Regions from separate parts of the Streptomyces sp. NPDC046925 genome, predicted to be linked through region 1. Evidence: riboswitches for the same ligand, from Rfam matches in the RefSeq annotation. Region 1 holds a riboswitch; each other region holds the start of a gene.
What was found. Region 1 has a riboswitch for cobalamin ahead of metE (5-methyltetrahydropteroyltriglutamate--homocysteine S-methyltransferase). Riboswitches for the same ligand answer to the same signal wherever they lie in the genome.
Positions count from the first base shown of each region.

Region 2: it holds a riboswitch for cobalamin, as region 1 does, so the genes downstream of both, ABZ906_RS32720 (ABC transporter substrate-binding protein) here and metE (5-methyltetrahydropteroyltriglutamate--homocysteine S-methyltransferase) in region 1, are expected to answer to the same signal.
Region 3: it holds a riboswitch for cobalamin, as region 1 does, so the genes downstream of both, ABZ906_RS25945 (ribonucleoside-diphosphate reductase subunit alpha) here and metE (5-methyltetrahydropteroyltriglutamate--homocysteine S-methyltransferase) in region 1, are expected to answer to the same signal.
Region 4: it holds a riboswitch for cobalamin, as region 1 does, so the genes downstream of both, ABZ906_RS29350 (ABC transporter substrate-binding protein) here and metE (5-methyltetrahydropteroyltriglutamate--homocysteine S-methyltransferase) in region 1, are expected to answer to the same signal.

Region 1 is NZ_JBEYWZ010000009.1:26,168-33,665, reverse strand. Features, by position in the region: gene cbiQ (cobalt ECF transporter T component CbiQ) at 1-678, opposite strand, end outside; gene ABZ906_RS30425 (energy-coupling factor ABC transporter substrate-binding protein) at 685-1,095, opposite strand; gene ABZ906_RS30420 (energy-coupling factor ABC transporter permease) at 1,095-1,817, opposite strand; cobalamin riboswitch at 1,847-2,045, opposite strand; partial or broken gene ABZ906_RS30415 (short-chain fatty acyl-CoA regulator family protein) at 2,156-2,272, opposite strand; cobalamin riboswitch at 2,322-2,538, shown strand; gene metE (5-methyltetrahydropteroyltriglutamate--homocysteine S-methyltransferase) at 2,701-5,022, shown strand; gene ABZ906_RS30405 (hypothetical protein) at 5,132-5,359, opposite strand; gene ABZ906_RS30400 (hypothetical protein) at 5,652-5,780, shown strand; gene ABZ906_RS30395 (endonuclease/exonuclease/phosphatase family protein) at 5,922-7,046, shown strand; gene ABZ906_RS30390 (hypothetical protein) at 7,101-7,325, opposite strand; gene ABZ906_RS30385 (pirin family protein) at 7,460-7,498, opposite strand, start outside.
Region 2 is NZ_JBEYWZ010000010.1:151,563-159,060, forward strand. Features, by position in the region: gene ABZ906_RS32715 (ABC transporter permease) at 1-499, opposite strand, end outside; gene ABZ906_RS32720 (ABC transporter substrate-binding protein) at 501-2,063, opposite strand; cobalamin riboswitch at 2,116-2,245, opposite strand; gene ABZ906_RS32725 (hypothetical protein) at 2,461-2,589, shown strand; gene ABZ906_RS32730 (Gfo/Idh/MocA family oxidoreductase) at 2,699-3,625, opposite strand; gene ABZ906_RS32735 (ROK family protein) at 3,688-4,887, opposite strand; gene ABZ906_RS32740 (carbohydrate ABC transporter permease) at 4,946-5,812, opposite strand; gene ABZ906_RS32745 (sugar ABC transporter permease) at 5,827-6,861, opposite strand; gene ABZ906_RS32750 (extracellular solute-binding protein) at 6,984-7,498, opposite strand, start outside.
Region 3 is NZ_JBEYWZ010000006.1:342,541-350,038, reverse strand. Features, by position in the region: gene ABZ906_RS25970 (carbon starvation CstA family protein) at 1-980, shown strand, start outside; gene ABZ906_RS25965 (YbdD/YjiX family protein) at 977-1,174, shown strand; gene ABZ906_RS25960 (DUF3311 domain-containing protein) at 1,286-1,555, shown strand; gene mctP (monocarboxylate uptake permease MctP) at 1,552-3,198, shown strand; gene ABZ906_RS25950 (hypothetical protein) at 3,270-4,010, opposite strand; cobalamin riboswitch at 4,118-4,259, shown strand; gene ABZ906_RS25945 (ribonucleoside-diphosphate reductase subunit alpha) at 4,393-6,801, shown strand; gene ABZ906_RS25940 (ribonucleotide-diphosphate reductase subunit beta) at 6,801-7,498, shown strand, end outside.
Region 4 is NZ_JBEYWZ010000008.1:158,672-166,169, reverse strand. Features, by position in the region: gene ABZ906_RS29375 (cysteine synthase) at 129-1,082, opposite strand; gene ABZ906_RS29370 (MoaD/ThiS family protein) at 1,089-1,367, opposite strand; gene ABZ906_RS29365 (putative leader peptide) at 1,516-1,617, opposite strand; gene ABZ906_RS29360 (ABC transporter ATP-binding protein) at 1,687-2,493, opposite strand; gene ABZ906_RS29355 (iron ABC transporter permease) at 2,490-3,545, opposite strand; gene ABZ906_RS29350 (ABC transporter substrate-binding protein) at 3,593-4,567, opposite strand; cobalamin riboswitch at 4,612-4,768, opposite strand; gene ABZ906_RS29345 (M67 family metallopeptidase) at 4,732-5,154, opposite strand; gene ABZ906_RS29340 (amino acid permease) at 5,286-6,758, opposite strand; gene ABZ906_RS29335 (DUF2017 domain-containing protein) at 7,110-7,498, opposite strand, start outside.

The DNA.
Region 1 (7,498 bases):
GAAGCTCCGGGAGATCCGGGCCTCGGGCACGAGCACTCGCAGCGTTCCGTCGTAGCCGCGTCCGGCGAGCCCGGCCTGCAGCCGGGTCGCCCGGTCGAAGGCCCGCACGAACGCGGTGGCGCCGAGCGAGCCGAGGGAGCGCCAGGTGGCGGCCCGTGTGGTGTGGCCGAGCCGTGCGGCCTGCGCCTGCCGGATGCGGCTCATGGAGTCCAGGAGCAGGAAGCTCATCCGGTACATGACCAGGGCCACGTCCACGACCGGCGCCGGCACGCCCGCTTTAACCAGGCGGGGCAGCAGGTCCGACATGGGGGTGGTGAAGGCGAAGAGCAGGACGCCGAGGGAGGCGGCCGATGTGCGCAGGAGCAGACCGCCCGCCCGCGCCGGGCCGCCGTCGGCGAGCGTGACGAACCCTTCGGGCCCGCCGAGTTGGACGATCAGGGTCAGGGCGCCGGTGACGCAGAAGCCGAGCGGCACGCGGTAGGCGCGCCACAGTTTGCGCGGCGGCACTCCGGCGGGTCCGAGCAGCACCGCGAGCGCGGCGAGCAGTACCAGGGCGGCACCCGGCCAGGGCGGCAGGGAGACGGCGAGGACGGTGAGGCCGAGCCCGAGCACGGCCTTGTCCACGGGGTGACGGCGGCGCCAGCGACTGCTGTGCGCCGCCGCGTCGATGGGCAGCACGCGGGCTCAGACCTGCTCGGACCCGGGCCTGCTGCCCGCCGTGTCCGCCGTCTGCTCCCTGTCCGCCGTCCGCTCCGCCGTTGCCGTCCGCTCCGTGTCCGCTTCCTGCGCCAGTGCCTGTTCGGCGCCCTGACGGCGGCCCTTGCGCAGGCCGAAGTAGTACGCGAGGACGCCCGCGCCGAGGGCCGCCTGCAGGGCGAAGAGCGCCGACTCGACTTCCCCGGACGGGGGTTCGTACAGCGGCGAGAACCAGGGCTCGTAGTCCGGCTTGATCTCGGTGATCGCTGTCTCGGCCTGGGCGTCGGCCCCGGTGAACGGCTCCTTCTTGTGATCTCCGAGGCCGAGCACCAGCGGCAGTGCCGCGAGCGCGGCGACGATGACCAGGAGCAGGGTGTTGATCTTCGCGTTCCGGCTCATCAGGCGCTGGCCCCCGTCTCCGTCTTGGTGTCCGTCTTGCTGCCCTTGTCGGTCTTCTTGCCCTGGAGCAGCACGCCGAGCCGGGTGAGCTCGCCCTTGCTGGACTGCACGAGCAGCCGCATCACCAGGACGGTGAGCAGGCCCTCGCTGACCGCGAGGGGGATCTGCGTGACGGCGAAGATGCCGCCGAACTTGCCCAGGGCGCCGATGAATCCGCTGCTCGGGTCGGGGAACGCCAGGGCCAGCTGGACGCTGGTGACGCAGTACGTGGACAGGTCGGCGACGAACGCGCCGAAGAACACGGCGACCATGAGCGGCACGTCGTACCGCTTCAGGAGGCGGTAGACGGCGTATCCGGCCCATGGCCCGACGATCGCCATGGAGAAGACGTTGGCGCCGAGCGTGGTGAGCCCGCCGTGGGCGAGCAGCAGCGCCTGGAAGAGCAGCGTGATCGTGCCGAGCACCGTCATGATCGGCGGCCGGAACAGGATCGCGCCGAGCCCGGTTCCCGTGGGGTGCGAGCAACTGCCCGTCACGGAAGGGATCTTCAGCGCGGAAAGGACAAATGTGAGGGCACCGGAGGCACCCAGGAGCAGAGTGCTCTCGGGGTGCTCCTTGACCTCACGGGTCAGGGAGCGGACTCCGTGGACGACGAACGGCGCGGACGCTACGCCCCAGGCGATCGCGTGCGCCGGTGGGAGGAAACCCTCGGCTATGTGCATGGCTAAGCAGACCCTCTCCAGCACCTCGTGGATGGACAACGCGCCTTGGCCGGTCTCCTGGCTGACGGGTCGTACCGACCGGACTCCGCCTTCCCGGGTACGTGCGTACCCAGTGGCTGCCGCGAGGGCTGGAGCCGGACTTCCCGATCACAGTGGCGAGGGCCGCACCGGCATCACACCGGATTTCCCGTTCACCAAGGCGTGGTGACCCTAGTGCGCAACCGCAATTCCTGACAACTTGCGGAACACCCGCGCCTGTGGCACGCGCGAGCGCACACGACCGGGGCGTACGCCCCTGGTCAGCGCATGTGCCCCGGCCCGTGAGCGCCCCCGTGTTCCAGGCGGCAGCCCATGCCGATGGGCACGGCGAAGGACGCGTTGTCGAGGTCGAGTCCGTCGGAGTAGACCAGCCGCGAGGCGTGGCGGATCTCGCAGCCCGGGGACCGTGTCTCACCTCACGGTCCGGAACCTGATCAGAACTGTTCGGCGGGTCGTCCGCCCTCTAGGGTTGCCCGTGCAGCTGGTTCGCCCTGCCCGCCAGGCAGACGCGTCGCAAGAGGGAACCCGGTGGGAATCCGGGACTGCCCCGCAGCGGTGAGTGGGAACGACCGCCGTCATACGCACTGGATCCAGGCGGATCCGGGAAGCGACGGCCAGTAGGAATCTGCCCCGGCAGATGTGCCCGCGAGTCCGAAGACCTGCCCGTTGCCCGCACGTGATCCCTCACGTGCGGATATCCCGGTGACCTCGTGGGCGGGTCGGCGTGCGGATCAGGCGGAGCACCGCGCTCATGGCGCGTGTCGGGTCCGCCCGGTTCGTCATCCCTTCGCGTCCGTGTCCCATCACCGGGATGCTCAGGAGTCATCTCGCGAAGGAGATTTCCGTGACATCGAAGTCCGCAGCCGCGGCGGCACGGTCCACCGTGTACGGCTACCCCCGCCAGGGCCCCCACCGGGAGCTGAAGAAGGCCGTCGAGGGCTACTGGAGGGGCCGCGTCACCGCCGACGCCCTCCGGGACACCGCGGCCCGACTGCGCGGGGCCACCTGGCAGCACCTGGCCGACGCGGGTATCCATGAAGTGCCGACCGGCGACTTCTCGTACTACGACCATGTCCTGGACACCAGTGTCATGGTCGGCGCCGTGCCCCCGCGCCACCGCGAGGCCTTCGACACCGACCGGCTCGACGGCTATTTCGCGATGGCCCGCGGCACCCGGGACGTGGCGCCGCTCGAAATGACCAAGTGGTTCGACACCAACTACCACTACCTCGTGCCGGAGCTCGGCCCCGACACCGTCTTCACCGCCGACTCCGGCAAGCAGGTCGCCGAGCTGAAGGAGGCCCTCGCGCTGAGCCTCGCCGCCCGGCCGGTCCTCGTCGGCCCGGTCACCTATCTGCTCCTCGCCAAGCCCGCGCCGGGCACGGCCGCCGACTTCGAGCCGCTCACGCTGCTCGACCGGCTCCTTCCCGTGTACGCCGAGGTTCTCGCCGATCTGCGCGCCGCCGGTGCCGAATGGATGCAGCTCGACGAGCCCGCCCTGGTCCAGGACCGCACCCCGGCCGAGCTCAACGCCGCCGCCCGCGCCTACCGCGACCTCGGCGCCCTCACCGACCGTCCGCAACTCCTGGTCGCCTCCTACTTCGGCAGGCTCGGCGACGCGCTGCCGGTGCTCGCCAAGGCGCCGGTCGAGGGCCTCGCCCTGGACTTCACCGAGGCCGCCGCGGGACAGCTCGACGACCTCGCCGCCGTCGGCGGTCTGCCCGGCAAGCGCCTTGTCGCGGGCGTCGTCAACGGCCGCAACATCTGGATCAACGACCTGTCGACGTCCCTGTCCACGCTGGGCACGCTCCTGGGTCTCGCCGACCGGGTCGACGTCTCCGCGTCCTGCTCGCTGCTCCATGTGCCGCTGGACTCCACCGCCGAACGGGACATCGACCCGCAGATCGCCCGCTGGCTGGCCTTCGCCCACCAGAAGACCGCCGAGATCGCGACGCTGGCCCGCGGCCTGGCGCAGGGGACGGGCGCCATCACGGCCGAACTCTCCGCCAACCGCGCCGATCTGGCCTCGCGCTCGGGCTCGGCCCTGACCCACGATCCGGCCGTACGCTCCCGTGTCGCCGCCGTCACCGACGCCGATGCCCGGCGCGCGCACGCCTACCCGGAGCGTGCGGCGGCCCAGCGGACCCGCCTCGGCCTGCCGCAGCTGCCCACGACCACCATCGGCTCCTTCCCGCAGACCGCCGAACTGCGCACGGCCCGCGCCGACCTGCGCGCCGGACGCATCGACACGGCGGGCTACGAGGACCGGATCCGCGCCGAGATCCAGGACGTGCTCTCCTTCCAGGAGAAGGCGGGCATCGACGTCCTGGTGCACGGCGAGCCCGAGCGCAACGACATGGTGCAGTACTTCGCCGAGCAGCTCACCGGCTACCTCGCCACGCAGCACGGCTGGGTCCAGTCCTACGGCACCCGCTACGTCCGCCCGCCGGTCCTGGCCGGCGACATCTCGCGCCCCGAGCCGATGACGGTGCGCTGGACCTCGTACGCCAACTCCCTCACCGAACGCCCCGTCAAGGGCATGCTCACCGGCCCCGTCACGATGCTCGCCTGGTCCTTCGTCCGCGACGACCAACCGCTCGGCGACACCGCCCGCCAGGTCGCCCTCGCCCTGCGCGACGAGGTCAACGACCTTGAATCAGCGGGCACTTCGGTCATCCAGGTCGACGAACCCGCGCTGCGCGAAACCCTCCCGCTGCGCACCGCCGACCACGCCGTGTACCTCGCCTGGGCCACGGAATCCTTCCGCCTCACCACCAGCGGCGTACGTCCGGACACCCAGATCCACACCCACATGTGCTACGCCGAGTTCGGCGACATCGTCCAGGCCATCGACGACCTCGACGCCGACGTCATCAGCCTGGAGGCCGCCCGCTCCCACATGCAGGTCGCCCGCGAACTGGCCGAGCACGGCTACCCCCGCGAGGCCGGCCCCGGCGTCTACGACATCCACTCCCCGCGCGTACCCAGCACCGAGGAAGCGGCGGCCCTGCTGCGCAAGGGCCTGGAGGCCATCCCCGCCGACCGCCTGTGGGTCAACCCCGACTGCGGCCTCAAGACCCGCGCCTGGCCCGAAACGAAGACGTCCCTGGAAAACCTGGTCGCGGCTGCACGCGAGGTGAGGTCGGAGCTGCCTACGGGGTCCTGACCCGAGCGCACGGAGCGGGGTGGCCATCCGGGGACGAGCGGCCGCCCCGCTCCGTGACCGCTCCCCTGCCCCTGGGCCCTTCACGGCGGTGGACGTGAGGGCGTGCGTCTCACAGGTGGCGCGGCGGGCTGTTGCGGATGGCTGAGCGGCGGGCCCACAGCGCGCAGGCGAGCAGCACGAGACCGGCGAGGCAGTAGGCCCACGCGTTCGTGCTGCCCCTGGCCGCACCAACGGCCCAGGCCAGCGACCAGATGGCGAGCAGGACGCTCAGGGCGGTCCAGGCGAGCGTCCACATCTGGTTGCGCGCCGCGAGACGTTGCGGCGTACCTCGTTCCATCTCGCCCATCCCGGGCGAGCCATGATGCTCATCACGAATCGTCATAGGTTGCCGGATGCCCCCGTCCAGGCGACCGAACCACCCTTGCATCGCGTCTGGTTGAGCCTGCAAGGGCAGTTCGGTGCAGTTACAGCCGAGGGAGAGCATCGAGCCGGGCAGGGCAGGGACGCCGTCCAGGACCCCGATACCTGGCAGTGGACGGAGGGCGACGCGGAGCTCGCCAAGTCCGGTATCCCGCGCGCCATGCTCGTCGACTTGGTGCTGCCCGGCGACGTCCTGGGCGAGGTCGCCGATGCGGCTGCCCGGCACACCGGCATCCCGGCGGGCGTCCCGGTGGTCGCCACCGCTGGAGACCGTCTACCGCGACGCACGCGGCCGCACCGACGCGCTCTACCGGCGGACGTACGACATCTTCGGCTGAGGACGGGATCGCTGCTCGCCGGTGTTCTCGACGGCGAGCACCACCGTCTCGCCTGTCGTCGGCGCTGCGAGTCGGCACATATCGCCGGTGTATCGAAAACGGCATACGTGCCCGCAACACCCTGCCGTCTTGAGTGGTGGCATGACCCGAACCCAGCAAACGCTGCCCGCGCCTGTACGCCGCCCCTGCCCGGAACCCGAGGACGCGGAAGTGACCGGGCAGGGCGGCGCCGGCCGCCGGGGCACCGCCTCCGGGAGTGGGCGGGCGCGCATCCGCCGGGCACTCCGCGCCGCCACCCGGCCGGAGCCGTGGAAGCGCGGCCCGGTGCTCGCGGTGCTCGCGCTGCTGCTGGGCCTGTTCATGCTGCTGCACGCGCAGATCACGGACCGCGGGGGCCTCGGCAGCCTGGTGGAGTCGTTCCTGCCGTGGTTCGGCCTGTTCGTCCCGGTACTGCTGGCCGGTGCACTGTGGCGGCGCTCCGCCTCCGCGGTGGTCGCGCTCCTGATGCCGGTCGTGGTGTGGCTGAACCTCTTCGGCGGACTGCTCGGCGACAAATCGCACCCGGCCGCCGACCTCACCGTGGCCAGCCACAACGTCGGCGCCGACAACCCCGACCCGGTCGGCACGGCCCGCGACCTGGTTGCCTCCGGTGCCGACGTACTGGCCCTCGAGGAGATCACCCCGGAAGCCCGGGTCACGTACGAGAAGGAGCTGGCCGAGGCATATCCGCACCACGCGATGGGGGGCACGGTCGGGCTGTGGAGCAAGCTGCCGCTGTCGAAGACGCGGCCGGTCGACATCCAGCAGGATGTCGGACCGCTGGCGGACACCAAGCCGGAGGACGTCAGGCTGGCCGACAGCCGGGCGCTGCGCACCACGGTGGCCACGGACCAGGGTCCGCTGGCGGTGTACGTGGCCCACTTGGGGTCCGTGCGCGTGGTCCCCGGGACCGGCTTCGCGACCGGCGGCCGGGACCGCAACGCGACGGCGCTCGCCGAGGCCGTCGCCGCCGAGCCGAACGAGCGGACGGTGCTGCTCGGCGACCTGAACGGCACCACGGACGACCGCGCGCTCGACGGCCTCACCTCACGGCTGGACTCGGCCCAGGACGAGGCAGGGGACGGCTTCGGCTTCAGCTACCCGGCGAAGTTCCCGGTGACACGGATCGACCAGATCCTGGTCCGCGGCGTGGAACCGACCGACTCATGGGTCCTGCCGGCCACCGGAAGCGACCACCTGCCGGTGGCGGCCGGAATCAGCTGGTGAGAACCGCGCCGGGGACCTCTTGAGTGCGGACGAGTCGAGTGCGGACGACGTGGTTCAGGCAGCGGCACGCCAGATCTGCACCAGGCAGTACTGATCCTCCCCGCCCAGAGCGGCTTCATGGCCGGCGGGCGTGGTCAGCGCGTCGGAACAACCCCGCAGAGGAGAGGTGAAGGGACCCGCGTCCGGGTTGAACACCCACTGCCACCGCATCCGGCGTGCGCCGAACAGCCGGTAGCTCGCCGAGACAGTGGTGTCGCAGGAATCCAGCAACCCACCCATCAAGCACCTCACACATCGGGAAAACGCCGCTCAGTGGCGGCGCTCGCACCGACTGTAAACGACGGGAAGAGACCGGAATTCGACGTGCTCACCACCGGCCGGGGGCCGTCACTCCAGCCACGGCAAGGCACGGGTCAGCGCACCCGCCCCCGCGGCTTGAGCGGCACCGGCGG
Region 2 (7,498 bases), on a different contig from region 1:
CGGCGGTGGCGGGCAGCAGCCCGGCGGCGAGCGACACCGAGGCGACCAGGAGCAGCCCGAGCACGAACTCCGGGACGGCGTGCAGCAGGACGGCGGCGGCGTTCAGCGTCCGGTCGGTGCGGCTGCCCTCACGGAGCCCGGAGAAGGTGCCCAGGAGCGGCGCCAGCACGGTGACGAGGAGCAGCGCGGGCACGCCCACGAGGAGCGTCACCCCGGCACGGCGGCCGATGTCGTCGCCCACGGGCAGCCCGGTGGTCAGGGAGTGCCCGAGGTCGCCGGTGAGCAGGCGGCCGAGCCAGTGCCAGAAGCGGGTCCAGGCCGGTTCGTCGAGACCCAACTGTGTGCGCAGGGCCGCTACTTGCTCGGGTGTGCCGAGTTCACCGCGCAGGACGTCGGCGGTGTCGCCGGGCAGGAGCGAGCCGACGGCGAACACCGCCACCAGGACGACCAGACACTGGACCAGCGCAAGGAGTGAGCGCCGCAGGATGTAGGCGCGCACCTCAGCCGATGCGGACCCGGTCGAAGCGGGCCCAGTCGTGCGAGTTCGGCGGTGCCGCACGCAGGCCGCGTACGGACGCGTCGACGGCGTCGTTGGCGTCGGAGAACGCCCACACCAGCAGTCCCGATGCGTCGCGGGCGATCTTCTGGGCCCGGGCGAGCAGGCTCAGCCGGTCCTGCTCGTCGCGGGTGGTGCGGGCCCGCTCGAGCAGCGTGTCGAACTTCTTCGAGGCGTACTGCGTCTGGTTGCGGGCCGCTCCGCCGCGCACCCGCTGTTGCAGGAAGTCGGAGACGGGCAGCGTGGAGGTGGTGTTGAAGGCGGCGACGCCCTTCGTCTTGATCTCGGAGAAGTACGTGCTGGACGCGCGGGTGTTGGCGCTCAGCTTCAGCCCGACCTCGCGCAGCTGGCGCGCCATCAGGTCAGCGGCCGGCTCCCAGGCGGCGTCGACGGAGCTGGTCTCCACAGTGATGTGCAGCCCCTCGGCCCCTGCCGCCTTCACCAGCCTGCGCGCCTCGCCGACATCCCGTGCCCGCGGCTCGAGGTCGTCCGGGTAGCCGCGCAGGCCCATGCCGAACAGGTCGTTGCCGCTCTCGCCGTGGCCGGCCAGCGCGATGCGTACCAGGGCCGCCCGGTCGATGCCGAGCTGCACGGCCCGTACCAGGCGCGGATCGTCGAACGGTTCGCGTCCGGTGCGCAGGAGGAGTTGCTGCGCGGTCGCCCGCTTGGCCGTCAGGAGCCGGGTCGAGCCCTCCTTCTTGAGGCGTTCCACGGAGGATCCGGCCATGTCGGCGGCGTAGTGCACCTGCCCGGAGAGCAGCGCGTTGAGCCGCGCCGCCTCGTCGTTCGCCGGGACGATTTCGAGCTCGGCGATGTGCGGGGCACCGTCCCAGTGGTCCGCCCAGCGGCGGTAGCGGGCGGTGCCTCCGGGGGTGAACGACACATAGGTGAAGGGGCCGGAGCCGACGGGCTTGCGGAAGTCCTTCGTCCCCTCGGGGATGATCTCGGTGCCGGGTCCGGCGAGGACGGTGGGAAACTCGAAGTTCGGCGCCTTCAGCCGGAAGACCACGGAGCGTTCGCCGTCGGCCTTACTGGCGGCGAAGTCGATCGAGGAGAGCAGCACTTGGGAGGGCGAGCCGGTGGCGGGGTCGGCGGCCCGGCGGTAGCTGTAGAGGACGTCCTTCGCGGTGACGGGCCTGCCGTCGTGGAAGTGCGCCCCGCGCAGGCGTATGCGCCACCGGGTGCCCGAGGCGTCGCTCTCCCAGGACTCCGCGAGCCGCGCTCGGACCGACATGTCGTCCGCGTACGTACCGAGCGTGTCGTACAGGGCCTTGGCGCGGGCCTGGTCGACGAAGTTGGGGGCGACGTGGGGGTCGAGGGTTTCCCGGGAGCCGCCGGCCGTGAACGCCGCGCGGAACCGGTCGCTTCCACCCCCGTCCTTCCCGTCTGCGCCGCAGCCGGTGAGCAGGCCGGACGCGGTCAGTGCCAGGGCTCCTCCGGCGGCCAGCACCCCTCGTCTGCCGGGCTGTGGCCGCTGCTCGGGCTCCGTGCGGGCATGCGTGAGCACAGTCGATCCTCTCCGGGGTGTCCTCGCCCCTGCAGTCAGACCGGCGACGGGTCAGTCTCCTGACTCCCGGATCGTCGCTCGCCTCCGCCTTCCCGCCCGCGTCAGCGGACAGTGGCGTGCAGGAGGATCGCTCCCCGGTCACAGTGGCGGGACCGCGCCGGACTCACACCGGCTTCCTGGTTCCCGTCGCCTCGTGTGCTCATTGTTGCGTACGAGGCGACGGAGCAGGCCCCCCGGGCGTGTGGAGCGGAGCTGCCCGGACCTCAGGTGAGATAGTCGACGGATCGGCGGATTCCACCCCCGACGACCACGAACCAGACGCCGATCCACCCGCCCCGAACCCGAGGAGCCACCCGGTGGATGACCTCACACAGCGGCTCGCCCCACGGTGCCGCCCATGATCCCGTTCGCCCTGTACCTCCCCGGATCAGGCGCCCTCCCGCGATGGGTACAGATCACGGTCGCCGTCGTGGTCATCGGCGCGATGGCCACCCGCATCTGGCTGTTCCTGCGCCGCCGGAAGTGAAGGGTGCGGGCACAGCTTCCGGACGACGCCGGGGCGGTTGTGGAAGGGGTCGTCTTCGCGCGGCGTGGTGATGCTGCCCGATGGCAGGCCACCTCGGGGTCTCCGACCGTCAGCCCTCCGCCGCCCACGCCAAAAGCTGCTGGATGCGCAGGCCCCGGCGGGCGTCGATCGGCGTGGAGCGGTTGGCGCGTACCGCGTGTGCGAATTCTCGGCGCAGCACGGGCCAGCATTCCTCGTGGTCCAGTTCCGCCGTGTCGTAGACGAGTTCGTCGCCGGGGCCGAGCAGTTCCACCCGGGTGCGGGCCCGCGGAAGCCGTACGGAGCCCGAGAGCGAGGCCTGGCTCACCGCGCCGTTCTCGTGTTCGCAGGTCAGCTCGGTCCAGCGGCGCGGGTCTCCGGTGGAGCGTACGGAGGTGATGGGGCCGACAGCGGTGTCGAGGAGATCGAGGAGGTGCGGGCCAAGGTCGAGCAGTGCGCCGTGCTCCATGCGCCAGGCGGTGGCGAAGTCCCCGCCCAGGAAGGCGCCGTGGAGGTAGCAGGAGCGGGCGCCGGTGACCTCCACGTGCCGCGCCGCTTCCAGGAAGGCGCGGGTGGCCGGGTGATAGCGCTTGGTGAGGACGAGTTGGGAGACCACGCCCGCTTCCTCGACCGCGTCCGCCACACGCCGCGCCCCGGCGAGATCCGGGGCCAGGGGCTTTTCGAGCAGCAGCGCCTTGCCGGCCTTCGCGGCGCGGGGCGCCAACTCGGCCTGGACGGCGGGGGGTACGGCGAAGGCGACGGCCTCGCAGTGGTCGAGGAGTTCGTCGAAGCTCGCGGCGACGGCCGCACCGTAGGGCGCCGCGGTCTCGGCCGCCGCTTCCGGGCGGCGGGCCCACACGGCGGCCAGCGTCGTCTCGGGTCCGGCGGCCAGCATCCGCGCATGCATGACGCGCGCCCACGGCCCGGCACCGACCAGGCCGACCCTCACCGGCGCGGGCGAACCGGCGGCGGAGTCGGCGGGCTCGGCGGGCGAAGGGCGGGAGCTGCTGTCGCTCATGGGGTCTCCGTTCAAGCGTGTGCTTGCGCTTGTGCGTAGTGCGTAGGTGGTGGTGTCGTCGGTCAGGGCGTCGACGCGTCCAGTCGTGCGTCCGCGCGATCCGGCGAGTAGAGGTGTTCCACGACCATCTCGCCCGCGCCCATCAGGCCTGCCCGGTCCCCCAGTTGTGCGGTGACCACGTTCAGGTTGGCCGTGGTGCGGGGCATGGCGCGCTGGTAGAGCAGTTCGCGTACGCCGGTCATGAAGGGGGCTCCGGCGAGGTCGCCTGCGAGCATCAGGACGCCGGGGTTGAGCAGGGTGACCACGGTGGCAAGCACCTCCCCGACGCGCTGGCCCGCCTCCCTGGCCAGGCGGATGGCGTCGGGCTGGCCGTCGGCCAGGTGCTGGTGCACGCCCGAACCGGACGTGGTGGGAATGCCGAGCGCGGAGAGCTGTCCGGCCAGGGCGCGTCCGCTGGCGACCGCGGCGAGGCAGCCGTAGGAGCCGCACATGCACAGCGCGTCGGGCCGGTCGTGCAGCCGGATGTGGCCGATGTCGCCGGCGCCGCCGTCGATGCCGCGGTAGACCTCGTCGCCGACGACAACTCCCGCGCCGATACCGGTCGATGCCTTGATGAGCAGGAACGCGGCGCAGTCCGCATGGCCCGCGCGGTGCTCGGCGTACGCCATGAGGTTGGCGTCGTTGTCGACCAGGACGGGCACCGGGCCGGGTTCCAGCGAGGCGCCGACCTGCTCCGCGTACGCCGCCTGCATCTGTTCCCGGATGGGGAAGCGGTCCCAGCCCGGCATGATCGGCGGTTGGATGACCTGGCCGAGCTCGAAGTCGACGGGGCCGGGGACGGACATGCCGATCCCCGCCACCTTGCCCGGCTCGGTCCCGGCTTCGGCGAGCAGGGGCAGGAACCAGCCGGCCAGGGTGTCGATGACCTTGGCGGGCCCGTCGGTGACGAGGACGGGTCCCGAGGTCTCGGCCAGTACGTCACCGGCCAGGTCGAGGACGGCGGCCCGTGCGTGCCGGGTCTCCAGGTCCACGGCCAGGACCACCGCGTGCGAGGCGTCGAACTCCAGGAGGGCGGAGGGCCGTCCGCCGGTGGAGGCACCGGCGGTGTCGCGCAGCCAGCCCGCGCCGAAGAGCTGGTCGAGGCGCAGGCCCACGGTCGATCGCGACAGACCGGTGGCGCGCAGGAGTTCGCTGCGTGTGGTGGCCTCGCCGCTGCGGATGAGCTGCAGCAGGTGGCCCGGGCTTGCTTGGCTCGCCGGCATCATTTCCCCGTCTCTGGATTCTCGCGGGACCGCGGGAGCCCGCGGGAGCCCGTACCCGTCAACTCTTGTCGGCGCCGCTGGTCAGGCCCTCGGTCAACAGGCGTTCCGCGGCGAAGAACAGAAGTATCACGGGGATGGTCAGGACCACGGACCCGGCCATGAGCACGGTCTTGGAGACCTCGATGCCGTTGGACAGTTGGGCGAGGCCCAGCGAGACCGTCCACTTCTCGGGGTCGGCCGCGAGGAAGAGCAGCGCGAAGAGGAACTCGTTCCAGGCAATCATGAACACATACAGGCCGGTTGCCATCAGGGAGGGCACGGCCAGCGGCAGGATCACCTTGCGCAGGGCCTGGAGGCGCGAGCAGCCGTCGAGGGCGGCTGCTTCCTCGATGGAGTACGGGATGGTCACGAAGTAGTTCTTCAGCATGTAGATCGAGACGGGCACGGTCTGTGCGACGTACACGATGGCCAGGCCCGCGAGGCTGGAGGAGAGTCCCAGCTTCGCGAACATCACGAAGAGCGGCACGGCGAGCAGCGTCGCCGGGAACATGTAGACCGCGAGGAACATCGCGCTGATCTGGCGGTTGCCGAAGAACTTCAGGCGGCTGATGGCGTAGGCGCCGGGCACGGCGGCGATGAGGGTGAGGGCGACGGTGCCGAGCGAGACGAGTGCCGAGTTGAGCAGCAGCTGAAGGAATCCCTGTCCGCCTTCGGACTGGGGTTTCATGACGTTCTCGTAGGTGCTGAGGGTGAACTCCTTCGCGGAGACCCACAGGGAGCCGGGGTCGAGCAGGAGGGAGTCGATGGACTTCACCGACAGGAGCACCATGTAGTAGAAGGGCACGATCGTGATCACCGCGAGGAAGGCGATGACGACCCACCGCAGGACGCCGAAGAGGCGCTCCTCGAACTGGGTGCGTGTCATGGAAAGCGGCGACATCACGACTCCTCCTGGACCTTCTTGCCGAAGAACTTGAAGTACAGGCCGAGCAGCACCATGAGGACGGCGGCGAGGACCAGGGCCTGGGCGGCCGCGGCGCCGACGTCGTAGCGCGAGGTGAGGAAGTCGTAGACCCGCACCGCTGCGACCTCGGTGCCCGCTCCGCCGTTGGTGAGCAGGTAGACGTCGTCGAATTTGTTGAACGTCATGATGAAGCGCAGGACGCACAGCAGGGCCATGACCGGCATCAGCTGGGGCAGCAGGATGTGCCGGAAGCGCTGGAGGGGCGTGGCGCCGTCGACCTTGGCGGCTTCCTCCAGGCCGCCTGGTACGGCATGGAGCCGGGCGAGGATGAAGAGGAAGGCGAAGGGGAAGTAGCGCCAGGTCTCGAAGGCGATGACGGTGAGCAGGGCCAGCGGGATGTCGAAGTGCGCGCCGAGGAAGCTGACTTCGTACTCGCGGGTGGAGAGGAACGCGATCGGGTCGTCCCAGCCGAAGAGGGAGCGGCCCCATTCGTTGACGATGCCGTACTGGGGGCTGAGGGCGACCTCCCAGACGAAGGCGACGGCGACGACGGGTGCGACGTAGGGCAGGAGCATCACGCCGCGCAGCAGTCCGCGTCCGCGGAAGGGGGTGCGCAGGGCGAGCGCCGCGATCAGGCCGAGGACGACGGAGCCCAGGGTGGCGCCGACGGTGTAGACGAGGGTCGTGGAGAGGCTGGACCAGAAGCCGGCCGAGCTGAAGACCTGGGTGAAGTTGTCCAGGGTCCAGTTGCCGAGCAGGCCCATGTCCTGGATGTCGACGAGCTTGGCGTTCTGGAAGGCGAGCAGCACCGTCCACAGGATCGGCAGGATCACGACGACGAGCACGACCACGAAGGTGGGGGTGACGAAGGCGAGTCCGGCGCGGTTCTCGCGGCCGGTGGCGCTCGGCGGGCGGGACTTCTTGCGCTGCCGCCGCTCGTCGGCCGGTGGCGGCTCGGGCGTGGTGGCTGCGGTGCGGCGCTTCGTCGCGCCGCTCTGGGCAGTGCTCATGGGTCAGTACCTCGGTGTGCCTGGGTGCGGGCCGCCGGCTGGGGGCGGCTGTCGGTGGGGCGGCTGAGGGTGATGGCTGGGGGCGGGGCGGCTGCCGGTGGGGTGGCGGTTCATGGCCGCGGCTAGCGGAGGGATTTCTGCAGGGCGGCCACTTCGTCGCGGGCCTCGCGTGCCGCCTCTTGCGGGGAGCTCTGGCCGCTGGTCATGGAGCCGATGGCCTTGGGTACGGGCAGTTCGCCGTTGGTCGCGCCGACGAGGGCTCCCTCGCCCTGGCTGATGCCCCAGCGGCGCATGTTGCTGACGCCGTCGGCGAGCTGGTCGAGGAGCTGGTCGGAGAAGGCCTGGTTCATGGGCTCGCGGCGGTCGACGCCGATGTCGCTGGAGCGCCAGGCGTCCAGGTACTTGTCGGGGTCGTCCGCGGTGCCGCCGCGGACCGGGATCTTGCCTTCGGGGGCCATGTCGAACCAGTCCTCGTAGCCGGCGCCCATCATGTACTCGATGAACTGGCGTGATGCGTCGCTCTCCGCGGTCTTGGTGGTGACCCAGGAGGTGATCTCGCCGAACTGGGCGGGCTTCTTGCCCGCCGGGCCGCCGAGCGCGGTGGTGATGCCGGTGTTGTCGGCCAGGAACTTGCGGT
Region 3 (7,498 bases), on a different contig from region 1:
GTCTGTACTTCGCGATGAACGCGCCCGCGGGCGTCATCGGGGACAACGTCCAGGCCGCGTCCCAGGCCGTCGCGGGCCTCGGGTACTCCATCTCGCCCGAGGACCTGGCGCAGGCCGCCAAGAACGTCGAGGAGTCCTCGCTGCTCTCGCGCACCGGCGGTGCGCCCACCCTCGCGGTCGGTGTCTCCGAGATCTTCTCGAAGGTCACCGGCGACTCCATGAAGGCGTTCTGGTATCACTTCGCGATCATGTTCGAGGCGCTGTTCATCCTCACCGCGCTCGACGCGGGCACGCGGGTGGGCCGCTTCATGCTCCAGGACATGCTCGGGAACGTCTACAAGCCGTTCAAGAAGGTCAGCTGGAAGCCCGGACTCATCATCACGAGCGCGGTCGTCACCGGCCTGTGGGGCTACTTCCTGTGGGTCGGCGTCCACGAGCCGCTCGGCGGGATCAACCAGCTCTTCCCGATCTTCGGCATCTCCAACCAGCTCCTCGCCGCGGTCGCGCTCGCCGTCTGCACGACGCTCCTGGTGAAGTCGGGGCGCCTCAAGTGGGCCTGGATCACCGGAATCCCGCTCGCCTGGGACGCCACGGTGACCCTGACCGCCAGCTGGCAGAAGGTCTTCTCCAGCGACCCGCGCGTCGGCTTCTTCAAGCAGCGCTCGATCTACCAGGACGCGATCGACGACGGCAAGGTCCTGCCGCCCGCCAAGTCCATGGACGACATGCACACCGTCGTCACCAACTCCACGGTGGACGGCGTCCTGACGGCCGCGCTCGCCCTGCTCATCGTCGTCGTGATCGCGGACGCGGCCCGCATCTGCGTGAAGCACGTCCGCAACCCCGGCTCGTCGAAGCTCAGCGAGGCCGCATACGTGGAGTCGAAGCTGACCGCGCCGGCCGGGCTCGTGGCGACCCCGGAGGAGAAGGCGGAACTGGCGGCGGCGAAGGCGGCCGACGACGCGCGGGTCCCGTCATGACGTGGGTCCTGCGCGGGCTGCGCTGGGTGCGGTGGTACGCACGGGAGCTGACCGACGAGTCCGCGTACGACCGCTATGTCGCCCATACGCGCAAGACGCATCCCGGTGCATCCGTCCCCTCTCGCCGGGAGTTCGAACGAATGCGGACGGACCAGCAGGAGGCGGACCCCCGACAGGGGTTCCGCTGCTGCTGAACAGGTGCTTTGACCCCGTCCGGTATCCGGACGGGGGTTCCATTGATCGAAACTCTCGCTTAGATTTCCCGCACGTTAAAGGTGGGATAAGCGAGGGAGCTGAGCCGCGAAGTGTCAGATGCGCCTGAAGTGAGCAGACCGGTGATCACGCCGGTCCGCGTGGTCATTGCCCTCTGTCTCGTCGCGCCGTTCGTGGCGATGCTCTGGGTGAGCTCCTACGCGAAGGTCGACCCGACCTTCATCGGCATCCCTTTCTTCTACTGGTACCAAATGCTGTGGGTGCTCGTCTCCACCGGCCTCACGATGATCGCTTACAAGCTGTGGCAGCGTGACCAGCGCGCCCGCAAGGCCGAGCAGGCCCAGGGGGGTGCGACCCGATGAACGAGCTCGCAGCGGAGGGCGGCGTCAACGGCATCGCCCTCGGTGTCTTCATCTTCTTCTTCGCCGCCGTCACGGCGATGGGCTTCCTGGCCGCGCGCTGGCGCAAGGCCGAGACCGAGAGCCTGGACGAGTGGGGCCTGGGCGGTCGTTCGTTCGGCACCTGGGTCACGTGGTTCCTGCTCGGCGGCGACCTCTACACGGCCTATACGTTCGTGGCCGTCCCGGCGGCGATCTACGCGGCGGGCGCGGCCGGCTTCTTCGCCGTGCCGTACACGATCCTGGTCTACCCGCTGATCTTCACCTTCCTGCCGCGTCTGTGGTCCGTCTCGCACAAGCACGGATACGTGACCACCTCGGACTTCGTGCGCGGGCGCTTCGGCTCCAAGGGGCTCTCGCTGGCCGTCGCGGTCACCGGCATCCTCGCCACGATGCCGTACATCGCGCTCCAGCTGGTCGGCATCCAGGCCGTGCTCGACGTCATGGGCGTCGGCGGCGGTCCCGACACCAACTGGTTCATCAAGGACCTGCCGCTCCTGATCGCGTTCGCGGTGCTCGCCGCGTACACGTACTCGTCGGGTCTGCGCGCCCCCGCGCTGATCGCGTTCGTGAAGGACGGCCTGATCTACCTCGTCATCGCCGTCGCGATCATCTACATCCCGATCAAGCTCGGCGGATTCGACGCGATCTTCTCGGCGGCGAACGACAAGTTCTCCGCGGCCAACGAGGCGGCGGGCAAGCCCGTGGCGGGTCTCGCGCCGGGGCACACCGGGCAGTGGACCTACGCCACGCTCGCGCTCGGGTCCGCGCTCGCGCTGTTCATGTACCCGCACTCGATCACGGCGACGCTCTCCTCCAAGAGCCGCAACGTGATCCGCCGCAACACCACGATCCTGCCGCTCTACTCGCTGATGCTGGGCCTGCTGGCGCTGCTCGGCTTCATGGCGATCGCGGCCGGGGTCAAGGTGGAGAACGGGCAGCTGGCCATTCCGCAGCTGTTCGAGAACATGTTCCCCGACTGGTTCACCGGCGTCGCGTTCGCCGCCATCGGCATCGGCGCCCTCGTGCCCGCCGCGATCATGTCGATCGCGGCCGCGAACCTCTTCACCAGGAACATCTACAAGGACTTCCTCAAGCCGGACGCGACGCCCGAGCAGGAGACGAAGGTCTCCAAGCTGGTCTCGCTCCTGGTGAAGGTGGGCGCGCTCGCCTTCGTCCTCACCATGGACAAGACGGTCGCGATCAACTTCCAGCTCCTGGGCGGCATCTGGATCCTGCAGACCATGCCCGCACTGGTCGGCGGCCTGTTCACGCGCTGGTTCCACCGCTGGGCGCTGCTCGCCGGCTGGGCGGTCGGCATGGTCTACGGAACGGCCGCCGCGTACGGTGTCGCCTCGCCGACGCAGAAGCACTTCGGCGGCTCGTCGGACGAGATCCCCGGCATCGGCGAGATCGGCTACATCGGCCTCACGGCGTTCGTCCTGAACGTGTTGGTCACCGTGGCCCTCACCTTCGTCCTGCGCGCCGTGAAGGCCCCTGACGGCATCGACGAGACCTCCCCCGGCGACTACACCGCGGACGTCGGCGACCCCGGCGTCGTGGAGGAGCTTCCCCCGGCCACGGCGGGAGCGCCGGTCGGGCACTGAGCCGTCCTACGCAAGCGAATGACACGGGCCGCCGGAGCAATCCGGCGGCCCGTCGTCGTATGCGTACGGCGTCACGAGGTCCTGTAGAGATCCGTCCGGACGTGTGCGGCCGCCTTGGCCGCCGCGAGTATCGCCACGTCCTTGTCGGTGCCCGCGTCCACCAGGACGAGCACGCCGCCGACCCGCACCTCGACCTTGTGGCGCGCGGTGCCGTCGTACTCGTCGCCGCCCGTGGTCCGCGTGCTCTCCACGATGGCTTCGTCGCCGAGGTCCGGCAGCTTCCCGGCCGTGTGGTGCTCCCGAACCGGAGCCGCCTCGGTGTCGACGGTGACGCGGGGGCATGCGTCGTTGAGCTGCCTGCGCAGCGTGACGTGGCGCTTCGCCCGCTCGACCGGCATCGAGACCAGGGCCACGTGGACGAACGGGTCCTTGTCCTCGATCGCGCCCGGGAAGGGCCGCACCGTGTGGCCCGCGCTGTTCCCCCGCAGTCGCGCCAACTCCTCGCGCGCGTCCTTGCCGGGAGCGCAGCTGCCCCAATCGCCGCCGCCGTACTGCTGACCGAAGGCGCCGGTGGTGACGTCGTATGCCTTGGCCTTCGGCCCGACCTCCTTCGCGGGCAGCAGAGCGGCCTTGAGTTCGGCCTCCGTGAAGACCTTGCGGGGATCGGCCTCGCCGTCGACCCCGACCTCCCCGGTCCGCTTCTGCGTCGGCACGGGCTTCGGATCGGCCGCCTTCACCTGGTCCTCACCGCCGCCGCACGCGCTGAGCAGCGTCATCAACAGCGCGGCACAACCCGCGACCCGAGCTCGCACACCGACTCCCCCCGTTGGGCCATCAGTTCGGCCTCCAGTTCGGCCTTCAGTTCGGCCGCCACCCTAGAGGATCCACGCACCGACACAAGATATGGGGCTGCCGCTCAGAGCCAGCACAAGATGTATGCTCGTGCTCGCTGTCGCCGCAGGGGAATCCGGTGCAAGTCCGGAACTGTCCCGCAACGGTGTATGAGTACGTATTTGTCGTACCCATGAGTCCGAGGACCTGCCGACAGTGCACCCGTTCCGTCCGGTTCGGGTGCCGACGACGTCCGGGCCTCGTGGAATGGGCTGGTGGACGCGGAGCACCGCCCTGCCCGGGCGCGCCCGTGTGTCACTCCTGCCCTCCCTCAAGGCTCCGAGCCGAGCGAGGGAGTGCTCCGTGACCATCGCGCCAGCCGAACCTGCGTCAGCGCAGACCACCGACGGTCAGCAGACCGCCGACGGCCCGGGAACCGCGCTGCTGCGTACCCTGACCGAACTGACCGCCGACCTCCCCGACGCCGACCCCGGCAGAGTCGCCGCCGCCGCGCTGCGGGGCCGCTCGGCCAAGGCCGATGTGGCGGAGCTGCGGGAGCTGGCGACCGAGGCGGCTGCCGGGCTCATCTCCGAGGACCCCACGTACTCGCAGCTGGCGGCCAGGCTCCTCACGCTCAGCATCCGGGAGGAGGCCGCGTCGCAGGGCGTGCGCAGCTTCTCCGACTCGGTCGCCGTGGGGCATCGCGAGGGCCTGATCGCGGACCGCACCGCCGCGTTCGCCGTGGACCACGCGGAGCGCCTGGACGGTCTCGTGGACGACGCCATCGAGGACGGCGCCGACTTCCGCTTCGGCTACTTCGGCCTGCGCACCCTGCACAGCCGCTATCTCCTGCGCCATCCGATCACCCGGCACGTCATCGAGACCCCGCAGCACTTCATGCTGCGCGTGGCGAGCGGCCTCGCCGAGGACGGCAGCGCCCGCTCGGTGGACGAAGTCGCCTCCCTGTACCGCCTGATGAGCCGCCTGGACTACCTGCCGTCGTCGCCGACGCTCTTCAACTCCGGCACGCGGCATCCGCAGATGTCGTCCTGCTACCTCCTCGACTCCCCGCTGGACGAGCTGGACTCCATCTACGACCGCTACCACCAGGTCGCGCGCCTCTCCAAGCACGCGGGCGGCATCGGCCTCTCGTACTCCCGCATCCGCGCCCGCGGTTCGCTGATCCGCGGCACGAACGGGCACTCCAACGGCATCGTGCCGTTCCTGAAGACCCTGGACGCGTCGGTCGCCGCCGTGAACCAGGGCGGCCGGCGCAAGGGCGCGGCCGCCGTCTACCTGGAGACGTGGCACTCCGACATCGAGGAGTTCCTGGAGCTGCGCGACAACACGGGTGAGGACGCCCGTCGCACGCACAACCTCAACCTCGCGCACTGGATCCCGGACGAGTTCATGCGCCGGGTCGCCGCCGACCAGGACTGGTCGCTGTTCTCCCCGGCCGACGTGCCCGAGCTCGTCGACCTGTGGGGCGACGACTTCGACGCCGCCTACCGCAAGGCCGAGGCCGCCGGGCTGGCCCGCAAGACCATCCCGGCCCGCGACCTCTACGGCCGCATGATGCGCACCCTCGCGCAGACCGGCAACGGCTGGATGACGTTCAAGGACGCCGCCAACCGCACCGCCAACCAGACGGCGGAGCCCGGCCACACCGTCCACTCCTCCAACCTCTGCACGGAGATCCTGGAGGTGACGGACGACGGGGAGACGGCCGTCTGCAACCTGGGCTCGGTGAACCTCGGCGCGTTCGTGGACACGGCTGCCGGTGACATCGACTGGCAGCGGCTGGACGAGACCGTCCGTACCGCCGTCACGTTCCTCGACCGCGTCGTGGACATCAACTTCTACCCGACCGAGCAGGCGGGCCGCTCGAACGCCAGGTGGCGTCCGGTGGGCCTGGGCGCGATGGGCCTCCAGGACGTCTTCTTCCAGCTGAAGCTGCCCTTCGACTCCCCCGCCGCGCGCGCCCTCTCGACGCGCATCGCCGAGCGGATCATGCTCGCCGCATACGAGGCGTCCGCCGACCTCGCCGAGCGCAACGGTCCGCTGCCCGCCTGGGAGAAGACCCGCACCGCGCGCGGCGTCCTGCACCCCGACCACTACGGCGTCGAGCTGACCTGGCCGGAGCGCTGGGCCGCGCTGCGGGAACGTATCGCCACGACCGGCATGCGCAACTCGCTGCTCCTGGCCATCGCGCCGACCGCCACCATCGCGTCCATCGCGGGCGTCTACGAGTGCATCGAGCCGCAGGTCTCCAACCTCTTCAAGCGCGAGACGCTGTCCGGCGAGTTCCTCCAGGTCAACTCCTACCTGGTGCAGGAGCTGAAACGGCTCGGCGTCTGGGACGCCCAGACCCGCGAGGCGCTGCGCGAGTCCAACGGCTCCGTGCAGGGCTTCGGCTGGATCCCCGCCGAGGTGCGCGAGCTGTACCGCACCGCGTGGGAGATCCCGCAGCGCGGCCTGATCGACATGGCCGCCGCGCGCACGCCGTTCCTGGACCAGGCGCAGTCCCTGAACCTGTTCCTGGAGACGCCGACCATCGGCAAGCTCTCCTCGATGTACGCCTACGCCTGGCAGCAGGGCCTGAAGACCACGTACTACCTGCGTTCACGCCCGGCGACCCGCATCGCCCGCGCGGCGGCCGGCAAGACCGCCGAGCCCGCTCCCGCCCCCTCCCCTGTACCTGCGCAGGTGTCGGCCGAAGACGCCGTCGCCTGCTCCCTGGAAAACCCCGAGTCCTGCGAGGCCTGCCAGTAATGAGCTCCACCACCAACGCCGAGAAGAACCTCCTCGACCCGGGCTTCGAGCTGACCCTGCGTCCCATGCGCTACCCGGACTTCTACGAGCGCTACCGGGACGCGATCAAGAACACCTGGACCGTCGAGGAGGTCGACCTCCACTCGGACGTCGCCGACCTGGCCAAGCTCTCGCCGGGCGAGCAGCACATGATCGGCCGTCTGGTCGCGTTCTTCGCGACCGGCGACTCGATCGTCTCCAACAACCTGGTGCTCACGCTCTACAAGCACATCAACTCCCCCGAGGCCCGGCTCTACCTGAGCCGCCAGCTCTTCGAGGAGGCCGTGCACGTCCAGTTCTATCTGACGCTGCTCGACACCTATCTGCCCGACCCGGAGGACCGCGCGGCGGCCTTCGACGCGGTCGAGGAGATCCCCTCCATCCGCGAGAAGGCCGAGTTCTGCTTCAAGTGGATCAACGAGGTCGAGAAGCTGGACCGTCTGGAGACGCAGGCGGACCGGCGCCGGTTCCTGCTGAACCTGATCTGCTTCGCCGCCTGCATCGAGGGCCTCTTCTTCTACGGTGCCTTCGCGTACGTCTACTGGTTCCGCTCGCGCGGTCTGCTGCACGGCCTCGCGACCGGCACCAACTGGGTGTTCCGCGACGAGACGATGCACATGAGCTTCGCCTTCGACGTCGTCGACACCGTCCGCAAGGA
Region 4 (7,498 bases), on a different contig from region 1:
CCGAGCGGGCTGTGCACACCGGGGGGACACCGAAAACGCCGGACCGGCTGGAGGTATCCAGCCCGTCCGGCGTTTGAGGACGAACTCGGCGGAGCCGGTGATGAACCGCTCTGCCGGGCGCAAAAGCCCTAGGCCCAGAGCTGGCCCTGCAGCGTCTCGATCGCTGCCTCGGTCGTCTCCGCCGTGTAGACGCCGGTCGACAGGTACTTCCAGCCGCCGTCGGCCACCACGAAGGCGATGTCGGCGGACTCCCCCGCTGCCACCGCCTTCTTGCCCATGCCGATCGCCGCGTGCAGCGCGGCGCCGGTGGAGACTCCGGCGAAGATCCCCTCCTGCTGGAGAAGCTCGCGGGTCCGCGTCACCGCGTCCGCCGAGCCGACCGAGAAGCGGGTCGTGAGGACCGACTCGTCGTACAGCTCGGGGACGAAGCCCTCGTCGAGGTTGCGCAGGCCGTACACGAGGTCGTCGTAGCGGGGCTCCGCGGCGACGATCTTGATGTCCGGCTTCTGCTCGCGCAGGAAGCGGCCCACGCCCATCAGCGTGCCGGTGGTGCCCAGGCCCGCCACGAAGTGGGTGATGGACGGCAGGTCGGCCAGGATCTCGGGGCCGGTGGTCGCGTAGTGCGCGCCCGCGTTGTCCGGGTTCCCGTACTGGTAGAGCATCACCCAGTCGGGGTGCTCGGCCGCCAGCTCCTTGGCGACGCGTACCGCCGTGTTGGAGCCGCCCGCCGCCGGGGACGAGATGATCTCCGCGCCCCACATGGCGAGGAGGTCACGCCGCTCTTGCGAGGTGTTCTCCGGCATGACGCAGACGATGCGGTAGCCCTTGAGCTTGGCGGCCATCGCGAGCGAGATGCCCGTATTGCCGGACGTCGGCTCCAGGATCGTGCAGCCGGGCGTCAACCGCCCGTCCTTCTCCGCCTGTTCGACCATGTGCAGCGCCGGGCGGTCCTTGATGGATCCGGTCGGGTTCCGGTCCTCCAGCTTCGCCCAGATGCGGACGTCGTCGGAGGGGGAAAGGCGCGGCAGGCGGACCAGGGGCGTGTTGCCCACGGCCGCCAGCGGGGAGTCGTAGCGAGGCATCCGCGATCAGACCATGCCGCCGGCCACGGCCGGGAGGATCGTGACGTTGTCGCCGTCCGTGAGCTTGGTGGAGATGCCGTCCAGGAAGCGGACGTCCTCGTCGTTCAGGTACACGTTCACGAAGCGGCGCAGCTTGCCGTCGTCCACGATGCGCTCGGCGATGCCCGCGTGCCGCGAGTCGAGGTCGGCGAAGAGCTCGGAGAGGGTGTCGCCGCTGCCCTCGACGGCCTTGGCGCCGTCGGTGTAGGTGCGGAGGATGGTCGGGATGCGGACCTCGATGGCCATGGCTGGGGGCTCCTGTCGGAAGAAGTCACGTGGGTGGGCGCGCGGCGGCCCGGTGGTGCGGGTGCGCAAGTGCGGGTGCGTGATGCTTCGCTGCGCGAGGCTCTACGCGGATGTGGCGCCGCGGCTCACGGCCGTACGGCGGCGGCTGTCAGCGCGAACAGATCGCGCTCGAGAGCCTGCACAAATCGACGTGCAGACGCGCAACGAGCAGCATGCCCGGCATCTTGTCGCTCACGTCGTGGGGAACCATGCGGTCATCGTATCGATTCCCGGTCCGGGTTCTGGAATGTGATCTCGCATGGTGGACGCTTGGCGTCCATCACGTGGATGAGGGCAGTCGGGGCGCGGCTGACGGGAGGTAGGTGACCGTCGGTGCGCCGGTCGCCGGATGCACCGCGACCTCCGCCGTCACTCCGTAGACCTCGGCGAGGAGCTTGCTGGTCAGGACCTCCTTCGGTGCTCCTGACGCGACGAGACGTCCGGCGTCGAGCACGTACAGGCGGTCGCAGTAGTAGGCCGCCAGATTGAGGTCGTGCAGGGCCAGGAGATTCGTCGTGCCGAGATCGCGGACCAGGGTCAGGATCTCCAGCTGGTAGCGGATGTCCAGATGGTTGGTGGGTTCGTCGAGCACGAGGACCGCGGGCTCCTGCACCAGCGCCCTCGCCACCAGGGCGCGCTGGCGCTCGCCGCCGGAGAGCCCGGCGAAGGTCCGGTGTGCGAGGTCCGCGGCGCGGACGCGTGCCAGCGCCCCGTCGACCAGGGCGGCGTCCTGCGCGGTGTCCGCCTCCCAGAAGCGTTTGTGCGGGGAGCGGCCCATGGCGACGATCTGCCGGACGGTGAGCTCGAAGCCGGTGTGTCCGTCCTGCGGGACGGTGGCGATACGGCGGGCGCGGTCCTTGGCCGAGCGGGTCGCGAGATCGTCGCCGTCCAGGAGTACGCGGCCGCCGGTGGGCGTGAGGGTGCCGTAGACGCAGCGCAGGAGGGTGGTCTTGCCGCTGCCGTTGGGGCCGACGAGGCCGACGGTCTCGCCCCTGGCGGCGTGCAGGGTGACGTCGTCGACGAGGGTTTTCCCACTCGTGCGGTAGGTGAGGGACTCGGTGGTCAGGATCGCCGCCGGGTTGCTCATGCGGTTGCCTCCGTACGGTTCCTTCGCAGCATCCACAGGAAGAACGGGCCGCCCGTCAGCGCGGTCAGGACACCCACCGGGATGTCCTGCGGCGCCGCGACCGTGCGCGCGGCGAGGTCGGCGGCCACCAGGAACACCGCGCCCATCAGGGCCACCACCGGCAGGAGCGCCCGGTGGGCGGCGCCGACCAGCATCCGGGCGGCGTGCGGGACCATCAGGCCGACGAAGCCGATGGCTCCGCTGTACGCGACGAGTACGCCGGTCAGGAGCGAGGCGAGGACGAAGACGGCGGCGCGGAAGCGGGCCGTGTCCAGGCCGAGGACGGTGGCGCCCTCCTCGCCGACCAGGAGCAGGTCGAGGGGGCGGGCCAGGGCGATGAGCAGCGCCGTGCCCGCGATGAGGGCGGTGCCGGGCAGGGCGAGCATGTCCCAGCGGGCGCTGCCGAGGCCGCCCAGCGTCCAGTACAGGACTTCCTTCAGGTGGTCCGCGCTGTCGGCCATGATCAGGATGAGGCTGGTCAGGGCGGAGAGGATGTACGAGACGGCCACTCCGGCGAGGATCAGTCGGCCGGTGGCGAAGCCGCCGCCTCCCGATCTGGCCAGGGTGTAGACGACGAGCAGGGAGAGCAGGGCTCCCGCGAAGGCGGCGGCCGGGATGGTGACGGTGGTGGCGAGTCCCGCGCCGAGGCCGAAGACGCTGCCGAGGACGATGACGGCGACGGCTCCGGCCGAGGCGCCGGAGGAGACGCCGAGCAGGAACGGGTCGGCCAGGGGGTTCCTCACCAGGGCCTGGAGGACCGTGCCGATGACTGCGAGCCCGGCGCCTACGGCTGCGCCGAGCAGGACCCTGGGGAGTCTTACGTCCAGGACGATGGTGCGGAACGGGGAGAGCTCCGCCCTCCCCGTGAGGATCTCCAGTACCTGGGGCGCCGGGATGCGGACGGAGCCCAGCGCAAGCCCCGCGACGACCGCTGCCGCGAGGGCCGCGAGCAGCCCTGTGACAACCGCGCCGTAACGGAGCTTTCTGTTGACCCCGTCCCGGTTGCCGTACATCACCGGCTTCGCCGAGTTCGTCCTCAAACGCCGGACGGGCTGGATGTTCACAGCTGGTCCGCCAGCTTGTTCACCGCCGTCGGTGCTCTCACCCCCGTGACCGCGTCCGACAGCGGCAGGGTCGCGAAGCGCTTGTGTTTGATGGCGGGGACGTCTGCCAGGACCGGGTCGTCGAGGAGGCGCTTCTTCTTCTGGGCCACCGTCGTGCCGCCGTAGTCGAGGATGACGATCACCTCGGGGTTGCGGTCGACGACCGATTCCCAGGACGCGTCGCCGAAGGACTTGTCCAGGTCGGCGAAGACGTTGCGGCCGCCGGCCCGTTCGATGATGTCGTTGCCGATGCCCCGGCCGCCCGCCGTGAACGCGCTCTTGTCGCCGCTGTCGTAGACGAAGACGGGGACGGGCTCGCGGTCCTGCGTCTTCTTCGCCGCGTCCGCCAGTTCGCGTTCGGCGCCACTGACCCACTGGTCGGCGCGCGCCCGTACCCCGAAGGTGGAGCCGACCTGCCGCACCTCGCGGTAGACGTCGTCCATGGTCACGGCCTTCTTCGCGCAGCCCTCGACGTTCAGGCGGCTCTCGATGCCGGACTTGGCCAGGGCCGCGCGGCTGCGGCCCTCGCCCGCGAGGAAGGCGCTCGCGTAGCCGCCGTAGACGAAGTCGGGGTTCGCGGCCAGGAGCTTCTCGTACGAGGGGTACTCCTTGGCGAGGACGGGGGTGTCCGCGTACGCCTTCGCGTACTTCGGCAGGACCTTGTCGTCGAGGTACGCCGTCCCGGCCAGGCGGTCCTCCAGGCCCAGTTCGAGCATGACTTCCGTCGCGTGCTGGTTCATCGTCACGGCACGCTTCGGCGGGGCGTCGTACGTCGTCTTCACGCCGCAGTTCGTGACCGTGTACGGGAAGCCGGGGGCTTTGGACTCCGGCTTGGACGTGCTGCCGTCGGAGGTGGACGAGCACGCGGCGAGCGGGGTGAGCAGGGCCGCGGCTATGAGCACGCGCAGGGTCGCGCGTATGGGGCGGGACATGGCTGAGCTGCCTCCTCCAGGGGATTTCCGCGTCCCCTGCGTCGTGGGAGAAAGAGGCGGCAGGTCAGTTCCTGACTGCCCCGCCCGCGAGGGGAGGGGTCACAGTGGCGGGACCGTGCCGGATTCGCACCGGCTTCCTGGGTCCTGCCGCCCGAAAGGTGAGCTCAGTATGCCTGGACGACCTTCACCTCTTCTTCGGTGACCTCGCCCTCGACGATCCGGAAGGAGCGGAACTGGAACTCGCCCGCGTCGTCGGTGTCGGCCGTGGAGACCAGGACGTAGTGGGCGGCGGGCTCGTTCGCGTACGAGATGTCCGTGCGCGAGGGGTATGCCTCGGTCGCCGTGTGCGAGTGGTAGACGATCACCGGCTCCTCGTCGCGGTCGTCCATCTCGCGGTAGAGCTTGAGCAGGTCGGTCGAGTCGAACTCGTAGAACGTGGGCGAGCGGGCCGCGTTCAGCATCGGGATGAAGCGTTCCGGGCGGCCGGTGCCCTCGGGGCCCGCGACCACACCGCAGGCCTCGTCGGGGTGGTCCTGGCGCGCGTGCGCGACGATCTGGTCGTGGAGGGCCTGGGTGAGGGTCAGCATGGCAGCCAGGATAAGCAGAAGGGCCGGCCCGTACCGAAGAGTGGTACGAACCGGCCCACATGCTGGGATCAGCGGTGATCAGACGGTGATCGGGACCCGTCGGGCGGGCCCCGTCGGTCAGAACCCGTCGGTCAGGACTTGACCGCGTCCTTCGGGCCCGACTGGCCGCCGCCCGCCGACGCCTTGTTCTTGCGCTGCATGGCCAGGTAGCCGATGCCGAGGATCAGCGCCCACACCGGAGCCGCGTAGAGCGAGATCCGCGCGTCCTTGTCGATGCCCATCATCACGATGACCATCGCGATGAAGGCGAGCGCGAACCAGCTCGTGTACGGAGCGCCCGGCGCCCGGAAGGTGGACTGCGGGAGCTCGCCGCGGTCGGCCTTGCGGCGGTACTTGATCTGGCAGACCAGGATCATGATCCAGGCCCACATGCCGGAGATGGTCGCGAAGGAGACGACGTAGTTGAACGCCTCGCCCGGCCACTGGTAGTTGATCCAGACGCCGACCAGCATCAGCGCGGCGGAGAAGGTGGTGCCCACGAGCGGCAGGCCGTTCTTCGTGAGCTTGGTGAAGAACGCCGGTCCCTGGCCGTTGAGCGCCAGGTCACGCAGCATGCGGCCGGTGGAGTACATGCCGGAGTTGCAGGAGGAGAGCGCGGCCGTCAGGACGACGAAGTTGACGATCGCGGCGCCGACGCCGAGGCCCATCTTGTCGAAGGCGGCGACGAACGGCGAGACGCCCGGCACGAACTCCGTCCACGGCACGACCGAGAGGATCATGATGAGCGCGCCGACGTAGAAGACGGCGATGCGCCACGGCACGGTGTTGATGGCCTTGGGCAGGACGGTCTTGGGGTCCTTGGACTCGCCCGCGGTGACGCCGACCAGCTCGACGGCGAGGAAGGCGAACATCACGATCTGGAGCGTCATCAGCGTGGAGCCGATGCCGTTCGGGAAGAAGCCGCCCTGGTCCCACAGGTGGGTCACGGAGGCGGTGTCACCGGCGTCGGAGAAGCCGATGGTGAGGATGCCGGCGCAGATCAGGATCATGCCGATGATCGCGGTGACCTTGACCATCGAGAACCAGAACTCGAGCTCGCCGAAGAGCTTCACGGAGATCAGGTTGGCGCCGTACAGGATGACCGTGAAGATCAGCGCGTAACCCCATTGGGGGATGGCGTCATGGGTCCAGTACTGCATGTACTGGGCCGCTGCCGTGACTTCCGTGATGCCGGTGACGACCCAGAAGAGCCAGTACGTCCAGCCGGTCACGTACCCGAAGAAGGGGCCGATGAATTCGCGCGCGTACTCCGAGAAGGAGCCCGACACGGCGCGGTACATGAGCAGCTCGCCCAGGGCCCGCATGATGAAGAAGATGACGAGGCCGGCGATGGCGTACGCCAGGATGAGGCTCGGACCGGCCTTGTGAATGGCCTTGCCCGCGCCGAGGAACAGGCCGGTGCCGATGGCACCGCCGATCGCGATCATCTGGATCTGCCGGGCCCCGAGCCCGCGCTGATAGCCCTCGCCTGACGAACCGGACGAGCCGCCCGCTCCGTCGGCCTCATTGCCGTCGTGATGCTCTTCGACCTGCACTGAGGTCATGGTGACGCCTTTCTCCACGCTAGATCCGTGCCCGCGTCTGCGTATGGCCACGGATCAGGTCCTGATCCCCCCGGATATGGATGGAGTGCTACCGGCGGTCTGCCGGCCCGAGCACCACCGGTGACATGGGTGGCGTCACCGAGTGGTCGTGAAGATTTATCACGGTCGCCATAGTGATCGGCCGGGGCGCGTGTGGCCCATGACACGAGAAGAACCGGACAAAAGTCCCCCGCCGGACCAAACGGGGGCGGCGGGGTGACACGATCGTTATCCGGATTTGAGCGTCCGCTGAGCGAACGAGGGGTAACAGCTGCCCCATACAACGACTTTGCCGGGGCCCCGGTGTGACTTCTACTCCATGAGGGTGCCGACCAGCGTCTCCTGGAGGCCGCCGAGCCAGAGATAAGCCATCACCATCGGCTTGCGCGGATCGGCGTCGGGCAGCTGGAAGAGCAGGTCGGTGTCGTCCTCGTCGGTCACTTCGAGGCGGGCGCCGATCGCGAGGCGCAGGTCGTTGAGCGCGCCGAGCCAGTGCTGCGACTCCTCGGCGGACAGCTTCAGGACGGCGCCGCCCTCGCCCTTGGACGCCGTGGCGTCGAGGCAGCGGATCACCACCAGGGCGTCGTCACGCTTCTTGGCCCGCAGGTCGTTCTCGGTGAAGCGCCTGAACTCGGCGGAGTACGCGCGCAGTTCGTCCTCATCGGCCTTCTCGCTGCCGGGACCGCCGTACGCGTCCGGGA